Regions from separate parts of the Neobacillus sp. YIM B06451 genome, predicted to be linked through region 1. Evidence: predicted binding sites of a transcription regulator. Region 1 holds the regulator's gene; the other holds the start of a gene.
What was found. Region 1 encodes CtsR, which represses protease genes until heat stress. Its sites were predicted from a motif close to ATGGTCAATAAAGGTCAAACA; they were not measured.
Positions count from the first base shown of each region.

Region 2: a site for CtsR is predicted at 1,920-1,940, ahead of RB160_RS00885 (ATP-dependent Clp protease ATP-binding subunit). Genes of this name have one in related genera too.

Region 1 is NZ_JAVFKJ010000019.1:59-8,648, forward strand. Features, by position in the region: gene RB160_RS21580 (CtsR family transcriptional regulator) at 619-1,080, shown strand; gene mcsA (protein-arginine kinase activator protein McsA) at 1,128-1,676, shown strand; gene mcsB (protein-arginine kinase McsB) at 1,679-2,752, shown strand; gene clpC (ATP-dependent protease ATP-binding subunit ClpC) at 2,766-5,204, shown strand; gene radA (DNA repair protein RadA) at 5,334-6,713, shown strand; gene RB160_RS21605 (PIN/TRAM domain-containing protein) at 6,834-7,916, shown strand; gene ispD (2-C-methyl-D-erythritol 4-phosphate cytidylyltransferase) at 7,975-8,590, shown strand, end outside.
Region 2 is NZ_JAVFKJ010000001.1:199,864-208,453, forward strand. Features, by position in the region: gene RB160_RS00885 (ATP-dependent Clp protease ATP-binding subunit) at 1-1,876, opposite strand, end outside; gene RB160_RS00890 (YkvI family membrane protein) at 2,089-3,132, shown strand; gene RB160_RS00895 (CPBP family intramembrane glutamic endopeptidase) at 3,315-3,926, opposite strand; gene RB160_RS00900 (YkvS family protein) at 4,169-4,357, opposite strand; gene RB160_RS00905 (hypothetical protein) at 4,630-4,824, shown strand; gene RB160_RS00910 (Spo0E family sporulation regulatory protein-aspartic acid phosphatase) at 4,929-5,117, shown strand; gene RB160_RS00915 (SDR family NAD(P)-dependent oxidoreductase) at 5,192-5,935, shown strand; gene RB160_RS00920 (AAA family ATPase) at 5,972-6,919, shown strand; gene RB160_RS00925 (DUF58 domain-containing protein) at 6,919-8,112, shown strand; gene RB160_RS00930 (DUF4129 domain-containing protein) at 8,109-8,590, shown strand, end outside.

The DNA of each region.
Region 1 (8,590 bases):
CCAGCCATTGAAAACCTTTCTGTCCATATTTAAGAGTCAGCAAAAGGAAGAGACAGTCTGGAGTCGAAAACCCATACGGTTGTCAGATAAACCCCATATAATTGACAAGCAAGCTCCGAAATCCGGTTCGGTTGTCCCATAAACCCCGTTTAAAGGACAGCCAGGATCCGAAACCTAAAAAGTTGTTCCCATACCCTCTCTTATCTAATACCGGAAATCGACCGCAATATTCTCTTCGTCCTATGGAATTTTTGGTTAAACCTATATAAAAGCACAGAAGTAATCCGTGGTTAATAATAATCTATTAATGCCACCCTCTAAACCGACCTCTCTTCGCTAACAACCTCTAGCCGCACCGCCTGAATAACAAAGTAAAACCGACCAACATGAGCCCACACTCTGGACAGCAAAAGCAAAATATATTAAAAGAAAAGCCATCCCTGTTTAGTTTTTAAAATCTGGGGTAGAGGAAAAAACCCCCCTTATTTAAAAACCCCTTTAAGGGTTTCGTACGAACTTAAATTGGAGAAAATATGAAGGATTAAAAAATTGCAAGTACATAACCTTATCATGTATAATCAAAGTCAAATATAGTCAAAGTCAGTAGGGGGTGGCAAGTTGAGAAATATCTCTGATATCATCGAAAACTATTTGAAACAGGTTCTAGAGTTAAGCGAAGAGGATCTTGTGGAAATAAGGAGGAGTGAGATAGCGGATAAATTTCAATGCGTCCCTTCCCAAATTAATTACGTAATCAATACAAGGTTTACAATTGAGCGGGGATATTTAGTCGAAAGTAAGCGGGGTGGGGGCGGCTACATTCGGATTATGAAAGTCCAGTCGAATGACCATGCCCACTTGCTTGACCATGTGCTTTCCCTTATTAAGGACCAAGTCAGCCAAAGCAAAGCAGAAGGGATCATTCTGCGGTTGATAGATGAAAAAGTAATTTCTGAACGTGAGGCAAAAATCATGCTGAGTGTTATTGACAGATCAATATTGTTTATCGATCTCCCCTATAGGGATGAATTACGGGCACGAATGCTAAAAGCGATGCTAATGACATTAAGATATAAATAGGGAAAAGGGCCGTGTTTTCCCTTCATATACATGAAGAAGGTGAGAAAATGATTTGCGAAGAGTGCAATAAGAGGCCGGCAACAATGCACTTCACAAAAATCCTGAATGGCCAGAAAAATGAATACCATCTTTGTGAACATTGCGCACGGGAAAAGGGCGATATGTTTATGATGAATGGAGGACCCGGTTTTTCAATTAACAATTTGCTAGCCGGCCTTCTTAATTTTAATAAAGGCTACCAACAATCCGGTGAGGAGGCATTTAAGCATGAGGAAGTCCTTCAATGCACCAATTGCAAAATGACTTTTCCTCAGTTTGTCAAGGTTGGAAGGTTTGGCTGCGAACATTGTTATAAAACGTTTTCCAGCCAGCTGCAGCCAATATTAAGAAGGCTCCACGGAGGGAACTGGACCCATAACGGTAAAATACCGAAACGGGTTGGCGGAACGCTTCATATCAGAAAAAAGCTTGAAGAGTCGAAGCGGAAGCTAAAGGAGCTCATTTCCAAGGAGGAATTCGAAAAGGCGGCTGAAATCAGGGATGAAATCAGGGCGCTTGAAAACATGATAGGAGGAACAGCCGGAGGGGGGAAGTAGATATGTCTTTGGAAAATTTTCTAAACCATGCGGTCAGTTCCTGGATGAACAATGAAGGCCCGGAAGCCGATATCGTTCTCAGTTCAAGAATCAGGCTGGCGCGAAATCTTGAGGAATATAAATTTCCGGCGCTTTTAACAAGTGAAGAAGGGCAGGCAATTATTTCGAAATTAAAGGAAATGGTGGATGGCCCTGGCCTAGCAGCATTCGGCAAGCTTGAACTTCTTTCAATGCAGGAGTTGCAGCCGCTGCAAAAAAGGGTACTCGTCGAAAAACATCTAATCAGCCCAAACCTTGCCGAGGATTCTCCTTTCGGGGCGTGCCTGCTTTCGGAGAACGAAGATATAAGCGTAATGGTGAATGAAGAGGATCATATCAGGATTCAATGCCTATTCCCCGGCCTTCAGCTAACAAAGGCGCTTGAAGCGGCAAATGTGATTGATGATTGGCTGGAAGGGAATATAAAATATGCTTTTAATGAAGACCTCGGGTATTTGACTAGCTGCCCTACGAATGTCGGGACCGGTCTTAGGGCCTCGGTGATGATGCATCTCCCTGGACTTATTTTGACACAGCAAATAAATGCTATTATTCCGGCAATAAACCAACTTGGCCTTGTCGTGAGGGGCATTTATGGGGAAGGCAGCGAAGCGCTCGGTAATATTTTTCAAATATCCAACCAAATTACCCTCGGAAAATCAGAGGAAGATATTGTAGAAGACCTGAATAGTGTTGTCAGCCAACTGATTGAACAAGAAAGATCCGCAAGGGAAGCTTTGGAAAAGACATCCCGCATACAATTGGAAGACCGGGTATTCAGGTCTTTCGGAATTCTTTCAAATAGCAGGATTATTGAAACGAAAGAGGCGGCCCGTTGTTTATCCGATGTTAGGCTGGGAATTGATATGGGGTATATAAAAAATATTTCCAGGTCAATATTGAATGAACTCATGATTTTGATGCAGCCGGGCTTCCTCCAGCAATATGCGGGCGGGCCATTGAGGCCGGAAGAAAGAGACATTCGGCGCGCGGGGCTTATCAGGGAGCGACTAATACTGGAAATGAATGATAGATGAGGAGGAAACGACAATGATGTTTGGCCGTTTTACAGAGAGGGCGCAAAAAGTGCTTGCACTGGCCCAGGAAGAGGCAATCCGCCTCGGCCACAATAATATTGGAACTGAACATATTTTGCTCGGCCTCGTCCGTGAAGGAGACGGGATCGCCGCTAAGGCTCTTTATGGGCTTGGCCTGGGAGCGGAAAAGATCCAAAATGAAGTTGAAACGCTTATCGGCAGAGGGCAGGAAGTTCCCCAGACTATTCATTACACGCCAAGGGCAAAAAAGGTAATTGAACTCTCTATGGATGAAGCTAGAAAACTTGGCCATTCCTACGTTGGTACAGAGCACATCCTGCTAGGCCTTATCCGTGAAGGCGAAGGTGTTGCGGCAAGGGTGCTAAACAATCTTGGTGTTAGCCTTAATAAAGCGCGGCAGCAAGTTCTCCAGCTTCTGGGGAGCAATGAATCCGGAGGCCATCCCGGCAGTACTTCCGTCAGCGCCAATACCCCAACGCTAGACAGCCTTGCAAGGGATTTGACGGTCGTCGCAAGGGAAGGAAGCCTCGACCCTGTCATAGGCAGGAGCAAGGAAATTCAGCGTGTAATCGAAGTGCTTAGCCGCAGGACGAAAAACAACCCTGTATTAATTGGGGAGCCTGGTGTTGGAAAGACAGCCATCGCCGAAGGGCTTGCCCAGCAAATCGTGAATAATGAAGTACCCGAAATCCTTCGCGATAAGCGTGTTATGACTCTCGACATGGGAACGGTTGTTGCCGGTACAAAATATCGCGGTGAATTTGAAGACCGCCTAAAAAAGGTAATGGACGAAATAAGGCAGGCTGGAAATATTATTTTGTTTATCGATGAATTGCATACTTTGATCGGCGCGGGAGGCGCGGAGGGTGCAATCGATGCATCTAACATCCTGAAGCCATCGCTGGCCAGAGGAGAACTGCAATGCATAGGTGCGACTACACTTGATGAATACCGGAAATACATTGAGAAAGATGCAGCACTTGAAAGGCGATTCCAGCCAATCCGTGTCGATGAGCCGACCGCTGAAGAGTCCATCCAAATTCTCCAGGGGCTGCGCGACCGCTATGAAGCACATCACAGGGTGACAATTACAGATGAGGCGATTGAAGCTGCCGTTAAGCTATCCGATCGATATATTTCTGACAGGTTCCTTCCGGATAAGGCGATAGACTTAATTGATGAAGCCGGTTCAAAGGTAAGGCTCCGATCCTACACGACTCCTCCTAATTTAAAGGAGCTGGAAGTGAAACTTGAAGAAGTAAGGAAGGAAAAGGATGCCGCCGTACAGAGCCAGGAGTTTGAAAAAGCGGCTTCCCTAAGAGATTCGGAACAGCGCCTGCGTGAACAGCTTGAGGAAACGAAAAAAAGCTGGAAAGAGCAGCAAGGCAAGGAAAATAGTGAAGTCACCGTTGAAGATATCGCGGATGTAGTGTCAAGCTGGACCGGGATTCCGGTTTCAAAACTCGCGCAAACAGAAACGCAAAAGCTATTGAATCTCGAGGAAATTCTACATTCACGGGTCATTGGCCAGGAAGAGGCGGTTATAGCTGTTTCAAAAGCCGTCCGACGTGCGCGTGCTGGTTTGAAGGATCCAAAACGCCCAATCGGCTCATTCATTTTCCTTGGCCCAACTGGGGTAGGTAAGACCGAGCTTGCCCGGGCATTGGCGGAAGCGATGTTTGGTGATGAAGATGCAATGATTCGAATCGATATGTCCGAATATATGGAAAAGCACTCAACCTCAAGGCTTGTCGGTTCGCCTCCAGGATATGTAGGGTATGAGGAAGGCGGTCAGCTCACTGAAAAGGTTCGCCGGAAACCGTATTCCGTTGTTCTCCTCGACGAAATTGAAAAGGCGCATCCGGATGTATTCAACATCCTGCTCCAAGTATTGGAGGATGGACGCCTGACCGATTCAAAGGGGCGGACAGTCGACTTCCGGAATACCGTGTTAATTATGACGTCCAACGTCGGTGCGGAAGCGCTGAAGAGAAACAAATATGTAGGATTTAATATCCAAGACGGGAAACAGGATTACAAAGATATGAAGAGCAAGGTAATGGATGAGCTCAAAAAAGCGTTTCGTCCTGAATTCCTTAACAGGATTGATGAAATCATTGTCTTCCACTCACTTGAACGGAAACATCTTCAGGAAATTGTTACTCTCCTGTCCGACCAGCTCGTGAAGCGGCTGAAAGAGCAGGATATCAGCCTGGAGTTAACGGATTCGGCTAAGGAGAAGATTTCCCAGGAAGGCTATGACCCTGAATATGGAGCCCGACCGCTCCGCAGGGCCATCCAGAAGCATATTGAAGACCGTCTATCAGAAGAACTGCTAAAAGGTACATTATTGACCGGGCAGCATGTTATAATTGATGTAGATAATGGCGAGTTCACTGTGAAAACGGCGGCCAAAGATCCTGTAAGGTAATTTCCCGCAGTTGAGGATAGCATCGATCAAGGAGGTACACGCTTATTTATCTGGCGGCACCTCCTTGATTTTTTTCCCCGTTCCGGTGCCTTGCAATAAAAAAGAATTAGAAGCGGAAGTGGGCTAGTGATGGCAAAACGTAAAACGAAATTTATGTGCACGAATTGCGGATACGAATCGCCCAAGTGGATGGGAAAATGTCCTGGTTGTGGGGAATGGAATAAAATGGTCGAAGAAGTAGAACCCGCCTCGACGGGCAGGCGAGGCGCATTTGCCCATTCCGAAGGTTCGGCGGTTTCCTCAAAGGCCATGCCGATCACTGCAGTTGAAACAATTAGTGAACCAAGGATTTATACCGAAATGACGGAATTAAACAGGGTGCTTGGCGGCGGTGTTGTCAAAGGTTCGCTTGTACTTATAGGCGGCGATCCAGGAATCGGGAAATCGACCCTTCTCCTTCAGGTATCATCCCAACTTGCAAATAAAGGACACAAAGTCCTATATATCTCAGGGGAAGAATCACTCCGTCAAACAAAGTTGCGGGCAGAGAGGCTGGGAGTTGCTTCAGAGAATCTTCTGGTGTACTCTGAAACCAATCTGGAGGAAATCAGCAGGACAATCGGACAAACTACTCCTGAATTCGTAATCGTTGATTCGATTCAGACCGTTTTTCACCCAGAGGTTACTTCTGCGCCTGGAAGCGTTTCGCAGGTCAGGGAGTGTACAGCAGAGCTGATGCGAATTGGTAAAACAAAGGGAATAGCCATCTTTATTGTCGGCCATGTCACAAAGGAAGGCAATATCGCCGGACCCAGATTATTGGAGCATATGGTCGATACCGTACTTTACTTTGAAGGGGAACGGCACCATACGTACCGGATTCTACGTGCTGTCAAAAACCGTTTTGGTTCCACGAATGAAATGGGGATTTTTGAAATGAAGGAAGCTGGCCTTGAGGAAGTCGAGAACCCATCTGAAATTTTTCTTGAGGAACGTTCACGCGGTGCGGCAGGCTCTACGGTTGTTGCATCGATGGAAGGGACGAGGCCGGTACTTGTTGAAATACAGGCGCTCATTTCTCCGACAAGCTTTGGTAATCCGAGGAGAATGGCTACGGGAATAGATCATAACAGAGTGCCACTTTTAATGGCAGTCCTCGAAAAACGCGTTGGGATGCTCCTCCAGAATCAGGATGCTTATTTGAAGGTGGCTGGCGGCGTCAAATTGGATGAACCGGCCATAGACTTGGCGGTCGCAGTGAGCATTGCATCCAGTTTCCGCGATAAACCGACAAGGCCGACAGACTGCATTATAGGTGAGGTTGGGCTCACAGGCGAGGTCAGGCGGGTATCTAGAATCGAGCAGCGGGTCCAGGAAGCGGCCAAGCTTGGTTTTGAGCGTGTCATTCTTCCCGCGAATAACCTTGGGGGCTGGACAGGCCCGAAAGGCTTGGAGCTGATAGGGGTTTCCACTGTAAGTGAAGCATTAAGGGCTGCGCTTGGAGAATAATCCTTTCTGCCAAAGGGCGGAAAGGACTGGCAGAAAAAGCTTCCATTTCGGAAAAATGTAGGTGTAATTAAGGTTTCATTTCGGGGTTTTTGTTTATAATGATTAAAAGGAGGTGAAGGGATGTTAAAACGAATCGTTCAGGCGTGTTTTCTTATTACCGGGGGAACGCTTGGGATCTTTTTAATTCCACCATTATTGAATATTATCGGGGCTGACGGAATTCCATTTTTAAATAATTCCTATATGGCAGCCATTATAGGCGCACTTATATTTTATTTTTTAACTTTTTGGGCAATTGAGTATGTAATAGATTTTATTAAATGGGTTGAAGATACCCTTGTGAGAGTTCCGGTTACCGATGTTCTTTTTGGCAGTCTCGGCCTTATCTTCGGCCTAATAGTCGCATTCCTGATAGGTTTTGCCCTAAATGCTATTGAAGTGCCTGTCCTAAATACAGTGGCACCTATTCTTCTTACCCTTCTTTTTGGGTATTTGGGCTTTCAGGTCGGCTTCAAAAAGCGCGATGAAATGATGAATCTATTTTCGAGCAAGAAGAAAAAGGCGGCTGAAGAGGAGCAGGAAAAAGCTGCTTCCCATTCTCTTAAAATATTGGATACAAGCGTCATCATCGATGGAAGAATCGCTGATATTTGCCAGACGGGCTTTCTTGAAGGAACAATTGTCATTCCCCGTTTCGTCCTTGAGGAACTTCAGCATATCGCCGATTCATCGGATGTGTTAAAGCGGAACAGGGGACGGCGCGGCCTGGACATCCTAAACCGCATTCAAAAGGAAATTGCCATTAATGTGGAAATTAGTGAAACCGACTTTGATGATATTCAGGAAGTCGACAGTAAACTCGTGAAACTCGCGAAAAAAACAGGCGGAATTTTGGTTACAAATGATTTTAACCTGAACAAGGTGAGCGAGTTCCAGAATGTTTCGGTCCTCAATATCAACGACCTTGCCAATGCAGTCAAGCCGGTTGTATTGCCGGGTGAAGAACTAAGTGTTCAGGTAATAAAGGACGGCAAGGAGCATCATCAGGGGGTTGCGTATCTCGATGATGGTACGATGATTGTCGTCGAAGAAGGCCGTGAATATATCGGCAAGCGGATTGATGTCATGGTTACAAGCGTTTTGCAAACATCTGCCGGACGGATGATTTTCGCAAAGCCAAAGCTATATGAAAAAGCATTGTGAATCTATGCTGCCTATACGTGGGCATTGGAACCTACTATAAACGTTTGGGGTTTTTCTTATGAAGTATAAAGTGATTCTGCCGGCAGCCGGCCGGGGGAAGCGAATGGGAGCCGGGGTCAATAAGCTTTTGCTTGAACTCGCCGGGATTCCGGTCCTCATTCATACACTTTTGGTATTTGAAGCTGATGAAAATTGCCAAGGCATGATTCTGGCGGTGAATCCGGAAGAGCAAGATGAGATGGCTAGCCTTCTGCATCGGTATAATATTAAAAAACCGGTCAGGTTTGCCCAAGGAGGAGCTGAGCGGCAGCAAAGCGTATACAGCGGCCTCAAGGAAGCAGGCAACGAAGGGCTTGTTCTTGTCCATGATGCTGCCCGCCCGTTCATCACAAAGGGCATAATCAGCCGTCTGGCTGAAGCAGCGGAACGGGATGGAGCAGCTGTATTGGCGGTTCCAGTAAAGGATACCGTAAAAAAGGTAATCGGAAATCATGTTGCGGAAACGATTGAACGTTCCAGCTTGTGGGCGGTCCAAACCCCACAAGCTTTTCGTATTTCGGTGCTGCTTGAAGCCCACGAAAGGGCTGAGCAGGATGAATTCCTCGGGACAGACGATGCGAGCCTTGTGGAGCGGATGCGGCATCCTGTCGCAGTCGTTCACGGTGACTACAACA
Region 2 (8,590 bases), on a different contig from region 1:
TCTTAAGGCTGCTGAATTCTATAATGCTGTCAAACCTGTTCAGGAATTCGGGCTTGAAGAAGCTTCCGAGTGATTCAAGCAGGGTGCTTTCGGACGTAGATCCACTGTTTCCGAAGCCTACATGGATTGGCTTAACGCCGACCCCGGCGTTCGTTGTCATAATGATGACAGTGTCCTTAAAGCTTACTGTCCGCCCTTGGCTGTCTGTCAAGCGGCCGTCCTCCATAATTTGCAGGAACATATGCTGGACATCCGGGTGGGCTTTTTCAATCTCATCGAGAAGCAGGATGCTGTATGGATTGCGGCGGACTTTTTCGGTGAGCTGTCCGGCTTCCTCGTGGCCGACATAGCCTGGAGGGGAACCAATCAGTTTGGAAACACTGTGTTTTTCCATGAACTCGCTCATATCAAGCCTAATCATGGCATCCTTTGAACCGAAAAGCTCTTCAGCAAGCCTTTTTGTAAGTTCAGTTTTACCGACGCCTGTAGGGCCGGCAAACAAGAATGAGCCGATAGGGCGCTGCTTTGCTTTAAGGCCGGCGCGGCTCCGTCGGATGGCTTTCGCTACTTTGCGGACAGCTTCCTCTTGGCCAATGACCTTGCCATTTAGCGATTCCTCCAGATGTTTCAGCTTTTGCTGTTCATCCTCCTGCAGTTTGCCGACTGGAATACCGGTTTTCTTTTCAATGATTTCCTGAATGTGTTTCGCTTCCACGACCGGGCGGTTTGATTGCCCTGCATTTTCAAGCGTTTTTTCAAGTTCCGCTTCTTCATCACGCAGTTCCGCGGCTTTTTCATAATTTTCCTCTTTAAGCGCGGCTTCTTTAGCAGAAGCAATTGCCTTCAATCTTTCCTCAATGCCTTCTTTCGAGGAAACCGCAACGGCAGACAGGTTCAGTTTTGAGCCGGCTTCGTCGAGCAAGTCAATTGCCTTATCCGGGAGGAAACGATCCTGGATATAGCGGTTTGATAATTGGACACACGCCTCAATTGCCTCGTTTGAATATGTCACTTCATGGAAGTCTTCATACCTTGATTGAATTCCTTTTAAGATTTTAATTGCGGCATCGACGGAAGGCTCATGGACATGGATTGGCTGGAACCTTCGTTCAAGTGCCGCATCCTTTTCAATTTGGCGGTATTCCTTCAGGGTTGTTGCGCCGATCACCTGAAGCTCGCCGCGAGCCAGCGCCGGTTTGAGGATGTTGCTTGCATCCATGGATCCCTCTGCAGAACCAGCTCCGACCAATAGATGAATTTCATCGATAAATAGGACGATGTTTTTCTTGGATTGTAGCTCGGAAATCATTTGCTTCATCCGTTCTTCAAACTGGCCCCGAATTCCTGTGTTGGCAACCAGGGACGCTACATCAAGCAGATAAAGTTCCTTGTTCAAGAGCTTGGAGGGTACCTTTCCTTCCGTTATTTTCAACGCAAGGCCTTCTGCGATTGCCGTTTTACCAACCCCTGGTTCCCCAATGAGGACCGGGTTATTCTTGCTCCTTCGGTTTAATATTTCAATAACCCGTTCAACTTCTTCATCACGTCCGATAACGGGATCGATTAGGCCCGCTTTGGCCAATTGGGTAAGATTTCTCCCATATTGGTCAAAAAATCCGTTGCCCCCACTTTTTTTAGGCTGTTCCTTTATCGTTTCATCCATTTGGCCTGGGTAGCCCATTCCGCCGAATGGCTGCTCGTTAAATTGGTTGAAAAATGAAGATGGAAATCCGGCAGATGGCCCGAATGAGCCGGCAATTGCCTGGCGTTCTTTGCTAAAGCAGTCCTGGCAAAGCAATAAATCTTTCTTTCTGCCATTCACCATAAGTTTAAATTGTACATTTGCTTGTGATTGGTTGCATAGTTGGCAAAGCATAAATCTGCCTCCTTTTTAATAATCTATCTGAAGGTCTTTTTTGTCTTTGACTTTCTTTGACCTTTCTGGTGATAAGTATACTCTGACCAACTTTGACTTTCAATAGTTTTGCTTGTGTAATTTTTACCAAAAACGGTCATTTCCTGGTGGCACAGAATTTGATGGCATTGTTTGTCCTATTCTCCATATAGTGTTTAGGGGGAGGGGATTGGGTGAAACGGAATTGGCCAGGAGCTTTCCAAATTGCGGCCGTTTATGTTGGTACCGTGGTTGGGGCTGGTTTTGCGACAGGCAGGGAAATAGTCGAGTTTTTTTCACGATATGGGTTGATTGGATTTTTTGGAATATTGATTAGCGGCTATCTTCTTATCTCAATGGGTGCGAAATTGATGAGGGCGGCTGCTAGGGCGAATGTCGATACGTATCAGGGGTTTAACGAATTTTTATTTGGCCGCAGGGCTTCAAAAGCCATAAACATCCTTATGTTGCTCATGCTGCTTGGCGTAACTTCCGTCATGATGTCCGGAGCCGGGGCGGTATTCGAGGAACAGCTTGGCGCTTCAAGGAATTTCGGTGTCCTTTTAACGATTGCACTCTCCATTATTGTTATGGTTTTCGGGACAAAAGCGCTGTTCGCGGTCAACACGTTCATTGTACCTGCCATGATTTTGTTCAGCCTGATGCTCATGTCTTTATCGGTTACGATGCCGGGATTTACCGAAGCCTTCCTTCAGGTGGGAGATTTAAGCGGAAGCTGGAAGGGAGCCATCTCTCCGTTTTTATATATTGCTTTCAATCTGGGATTGTCACAGGCTGTCCTTGTCCCAATCGCGTTCGAGGTAAAGGATGATTGGACAATCAAATGGGGAGGGATTCTCGGGGGTTCCGCGCTTACTCTTATTCTCATTTCAAGCCACCTAACACTTGTCATGCTCCCAAACCTTGATACCTATGACATCCCAATGGCGGAAGTGATGAGAAATGTGGCTGGAGGACTTCATTGGGTGTTTATAGCAGTTGTTTACGCGGAAATTTTCACATCAGTCATTGGAAATATTTATGGGCTCGAACGCCAAATTAGAAAATATGTGCCGCTTCATACCATAACGATAACGACTGGAATATTTGCTGTTTCGTATGCCGCAAGCCTTGTCCATTACGGAACGCTTCTTTCCTTACTATATCCGCTGTTCGGTTATGTCAGCCTTCTTTTTCTTATCCTTTTGTGGGTAAAGCCATTGCCAGGTATGAAATAAGGCCGCCGGAAACCGGCGGCCTTTGTTGTATGTCTAGGAATTTTAAAATGGAACCTTGTAGATAACTTGAAATAAGTTAATGTAATCCCGCTCAGCTCGCCGTAAAGTTACAGGGAAGCAATTCAAGCAGCTGCTTCCGTCTATTCCCGTGAATCGCTAAACGGGCATCTTCCCTTTTCGCATTAGTACAGGGGAGCCAAAATAAATAGCAATAGGTCAAAAACGAGGTGGGATACGATAACGAGCGGAATGCTCCGTTTCCAGGCGAATAATAAGCCCCAGATAATCCCTGAAATAAATGCCGCGAAAACGAGGATCATTTCAGTGGAATAAATATGGACGGAAGCATACATGGCAGCTGAGACAACAATGCTCCAAAATGCTGAAAAGTGCCTGAGGAGCCTTTTTTGAATAAATCCTCTCCAAAATAACTCTTCTCCGGGGACAGCAATTAAAACAAGGGCAATATAGTGCCAAAATTGCTCTGGCGCGAACCACTTGTACAGCCTTCCGATGTTGTCTCCAAGAGGGAAATTGAAATAATGGATCATCGCATTCCCAAAATAAAAGAGCCCATACAAAAGAAGTCCCGACAGTATGCCAGCTGTAATATACCGGATAAAAGATATTCTGTCGTCCACGTCCTCAAGCAGGATTGTCCATATTGTTAAGACCAGCAGGCAGGCAGGGAATATATACCAAAAAATTTTTTTATCCTGAAAAGTGAAATAAAGTAAAAGATGGGCTAGCAAAAAGCCTCCAACTAAGCGGTAATCAATTTTTTCCGATACCATTGAAACGTCTGTCTCCTTTCGTGCATTAAGACCTATTGTAACAAATAGAAGGAATCAAAAAAAGTCCGTGGATTTTTTACAAGTGAAGTCCTATTGTGAAAGGCCGCCAACCCACTTTAGGCAGGAAAAAAAGAGGGGAAAGAATTGCCGTTGGGCGGAAGGAATAGATGTGGCATTTGGCCGAAAAGCTTCCCGAAAAAAAAGCAGCGGGGCTCCGGGCTCCGCTGCTTTTTGATATTGTATTAGTTGGCTGTTTCTTTAATAATCTTATAGTTTTTATGATTAATAACTGTCCGTTGGTCCAATTCAAGATCACGGTAATTGTCCATATAAGTCAGGTCTACGATAACAGAGTTTTCATTTACTTTTTCTACGATTCCCTGCAGCCCGCCACGGAATTCAATGACGTTCCCTACTTCTGCTCTCTTCAACTGTCTCTCTCCTTTTTCATCCCTAATTTTTAATAGACTATTTCCAATTGATGCTTTTTAAATCGGAATAGCTTTTTATCTCACTATTGGGCAGATTTTATTAACAGTTTGCACTAATTTTATGAAAACGTAAAGGCTTTCTTTCCTAAAATTTTCTACCTAGTAACTATTTTCTAAAAAGTTCAGGGGCTGGACAGCCAAAATCGGCTCATTTATGATTTGGAATAAAGGAGCATTCCTATTAAATTGTTGCAAGCAGGTGGTGAATCAGAATGGACGAGAAAGGGATCCATGAAATACTCGATAGGCTAAAAAGCGGAGAACTTGCCGAATATTACGTTACGAATGAAGATTTCCTTGAATTTCGAAAGATACTCGTTAACAGGGAGGATTTCAAGCACTTTCGCGGAATAGCCCAGCGTGGCGGAAATGTTATATATGAATATTTACCGGAACCGAGAAGCTAAAATGGTCAAGATTTTTTGTAAAAATTTTACGAATATATTGTGAATTTTTTCCTGTAGGTGTACAATAAACCCATTAACCTATGCGGAGTGAGGGTGAAAGACCAATGCCATCCCATGAAAAGCTGCTGTATAGAATAGAAAACAAGCGGAAAGAAATGATTTTGGCGGCCGCCATGACTGGGATAGCAAGCACCCATACCCTTACTATTAGCCGGGAACTGGATGATTTGCTAAACCTGCATAATAAGGCGATCGTTGTTGGTTTTCCCTGCTCACTGGCTTTGAAAAATTGAATCGGCCGAGGGCGTCCAGTTTTACTGCTGGACGCCTGTTTTTTCCGATAAGCAACAGTTGGGAGGTATGTGGAATGCGATTTGCAGGGAGAACAATCATTGTAACCGGGGCAGGAAATGGGATTGGATTGGGCATAGCAAGGGAGTTTGCCGTCCAGGGCGCGAATGTAGTGATGGCCGATATTGACAGCCCAAGCGGAAGGGAAGCCGCTGAAAGCCTCAAGGAAGTGAACTTTAATGCGGTCTTCCTCGAGACGGATGTCCGGAGTGAAGAAAGCGTTTCCGGTCTATTCGAAGAAACTGTTTCGCGGTTCGGGCAAATTGATGTTGTCGTGAATAATGCAGGCATTTCAACCTTCCATGATTTCTTTGAAATGCAGGCAAGCCAATGGGATAAGATACTGAATACAAACCTCCGCAGCGTGTTCTTTTGCTCTCAGGCTGCTGCCAGGATCATGAAGGAGACTGGGGGTACCATCATCAACATCGCTTCGACCAGGGCATTTATGTCTGAGCCAAATACTGAAGCATACGCGGCTTCAAAAGGCGGCATCGTTGCCTTGACGCATGCATTGGCACGGACACTTGGGCCTTATGGAATTACAGTGAACTGTATCAGCCCAGGCTGGATTGAAACTGCCAACTACGATTTGCTTACGGAACGCGATCATAGCCAGCATGTAAGCGGCAGGGTCGGAAAGCCAGAGGATATTGCAAGGGCTTGCCTTTTCCTAGCCGATCCCCGGAATAATTTCATAACTGGAGAAAATATCATCATAGATGGCGGCATGACGAAGAAGATGGTGTATGAAGAGTAGACGTTTATAAAAAAAGAAAATTATAGGAGTGGGAAAATGGGAGTTTTAGAGGTTGGTAACAAGCTAAAGAAAGAAATAGGGGTCCATCTGGTCGGAAAGGATCAGGAAATCGAGCTAATGTTCATTTCTCTGCTGTTCAATGGCCATGTTCTTTTAGAAAGTGTTCCTGGAACGGGCAAGACGATGCTTGCAAAAAAGTTTTCCGAGGCGGTTGGAGGAAGTTTTTCACGGATTCAATTTACCCCGGATGTTCTCCCTGGGGATATTACCGGGATCCAGTTTTTCAATCCGAAGAAACAGGAGTTTGAGTTGCTGCACGGGCCAATCTTCGCAAATATTGTCCTGGCTGACGAAATAAACCGCGCAACGCCAAGGACTCAGTCGAGCCTTCTTGAGGCGATGGAGGAAATGCAGGTAACAATTGATGGGCATACCCTGCCTCTAGAATGGCCTTTCATGGTTATCGCCACTCAGAATCCGGTCGAATCCCAGCAGGGAACCTTCCCCCTTCCAGTGGCGCAAATGGACCGTTTTTTCATTAAATTAAATGCCGATTACCCTGAGTTTAATGAAGAAAAAGAAATATTGAAGATTCACCGTTTTGGCATTATTGCCTCCAGGATTGAGGAGGTTCTCGGTAAGAACGAGCTGCAGGAACTGTCAAACGCGGCAAAAAAAGTGCAAATAAATGATGAAGTTGAGACGTATATTCTTGAACTTGCGAGGAAAACGAGGGAACATTCGCTAATCGAGCTTGGGGTCAGCCCGAGGGGGACGCTTGCCTTGATGAAGGCTGCACAGGGAAAGGCTTTCCTGGCTGGCAGGAATTATGTCGTGCCGGATGATGTTAAAGCAGTTGCCCCATTTGTATTGGGACACCGCATTTATTTATCAACAGAAGGCTCCCTTACAAAAAGCCCGGAGGCAATTATTTCGGAAATCATGGAAAGTGTGCCTGTCCCGGTTGAAGCGGGGGCTAGCTAATGTCGTGGGGGAAGCATTCATTTTCAGAAGGGAAAATCGTCCCCATCCAGTTCGCGGCGGTTTTTCTAGTCCTGCTATCACTTTACCTTGATTCAAATTTATTATTCTTTGCCGGTGTCATATCCTTTGTATTGATATCCCTCAATCTTTTGTATGAAAAAAAAGTGGGGGAAGGCCTTGAAGTATTGATGGAGAGGAGAAGGGACCGGTATTTCATCAACGAACAAGGCAAATGGGAAATGGTGTTCACAAATGGAGGCTGGCCGATTTTAAATGCGGAAGCAAGAGTTTTCTTCGACCAGGCAGTCGAGCCACCAGGCGCTGATGAAAATGATAAGAAATGGCTTCATGAAGTTTCCTTTCATTTATCAGTCAATAAGGGGGAGTCAAAGAAGTTCGAACTCCCATTTTTGAGCAAACAAAGAGGATTGGCGAAAATCAGAAAGATTGAACTTCAAATACCGAACCTGTTCGGATTCGGGAAAGTCAATCTCGAATACCGGTTTGCGCTTCCACAGGAAGTAATCGTTTATCCAGACAGGCTCGAAGTAGTGAATAAAATGGATTTGGTTTCATTGAAGCCAGGATCCGAGTTTACTCCATTTTCCCTTTACGAGGATACGCTTTCTCCCGCCGGAACAAGGGACTACACTTATTCGGACGGTTTTCACAGAATTCACTGGAAAGCGAGTGCCAGGACTGGGAAGCTCCAAACTAAACTGTATGACCAGGTTTCGGAAAAAGGGATCGTTATTTGCATAAACCTCGCGGATGGCTATTCTGTTCCCGGAAACCTTGAAGAAATACTTGAAAGTGCCGCCGATCTTGCTTATTTTGCTTATTCGAAACAAATCCCGGTATCACTTTGCATGAATATGAGGAATGCTGGCGAAGTACCATTCGTTTACCTTCCGCCGGGAAATGGAAGGGAGCAGCTGCAGAAAATATATGAAATGCTAGCGCTTGCAAATTCTTTTGCTCCCTTTCCGTATGACAAGATGCTCTCCTATATGGACAGGAACCTCCATATGCTTCCCTGCCTAATCCATGCGGGTGAAATGCCGGGATTTACAGCAGCAAAGCTGGATGAATTTAAGAATAGGGGCATAAGGCTACTGGTTTTAAAAACGATTCAGGATAAAGCGGAGCTTTCCCAGTTTTCACCTTCTGTGGAAGGGAGGCGGTCATCTTGATGAAAAGAGTCTATTTGTTTGTAATAGAATTGCTTTTCACCGCCATGCTCGTATTTCCATATTTTTGGCCAAGGGAACAAGGGTGGCAGGTGTTTTCGGCCCTTTCCCTTTTCCTAATCGTCTTTATCATTTATACATGGCTCTTGGACCGATTTGGGCAGACGGTGAAGATTTTATTTTTGGCCCTATTCTTACCAGCGCTATATGCAGCCGGGACTTATTATTCCGGCCTGCACCCGGTTCCCGTGGCGGCCGCGATTGCCTTTCTATTCTGGAGGTGCAATGCCCTTGCAGGGAGAAAAAATGAGGACCATGATTTGTTGCTTGCGACCTTTTCAGCCATGGCTGCATTTCCGGCAATGATCGGGGCTTATACAAAAAACGAAACGATTTTCTTTATTACAATCATTTTGGTGGTCGTACAGGTTTTGGTGGTGCTTTCAGGCCGATTCCTTTTAAATCTTGCGAAGATTGAAGG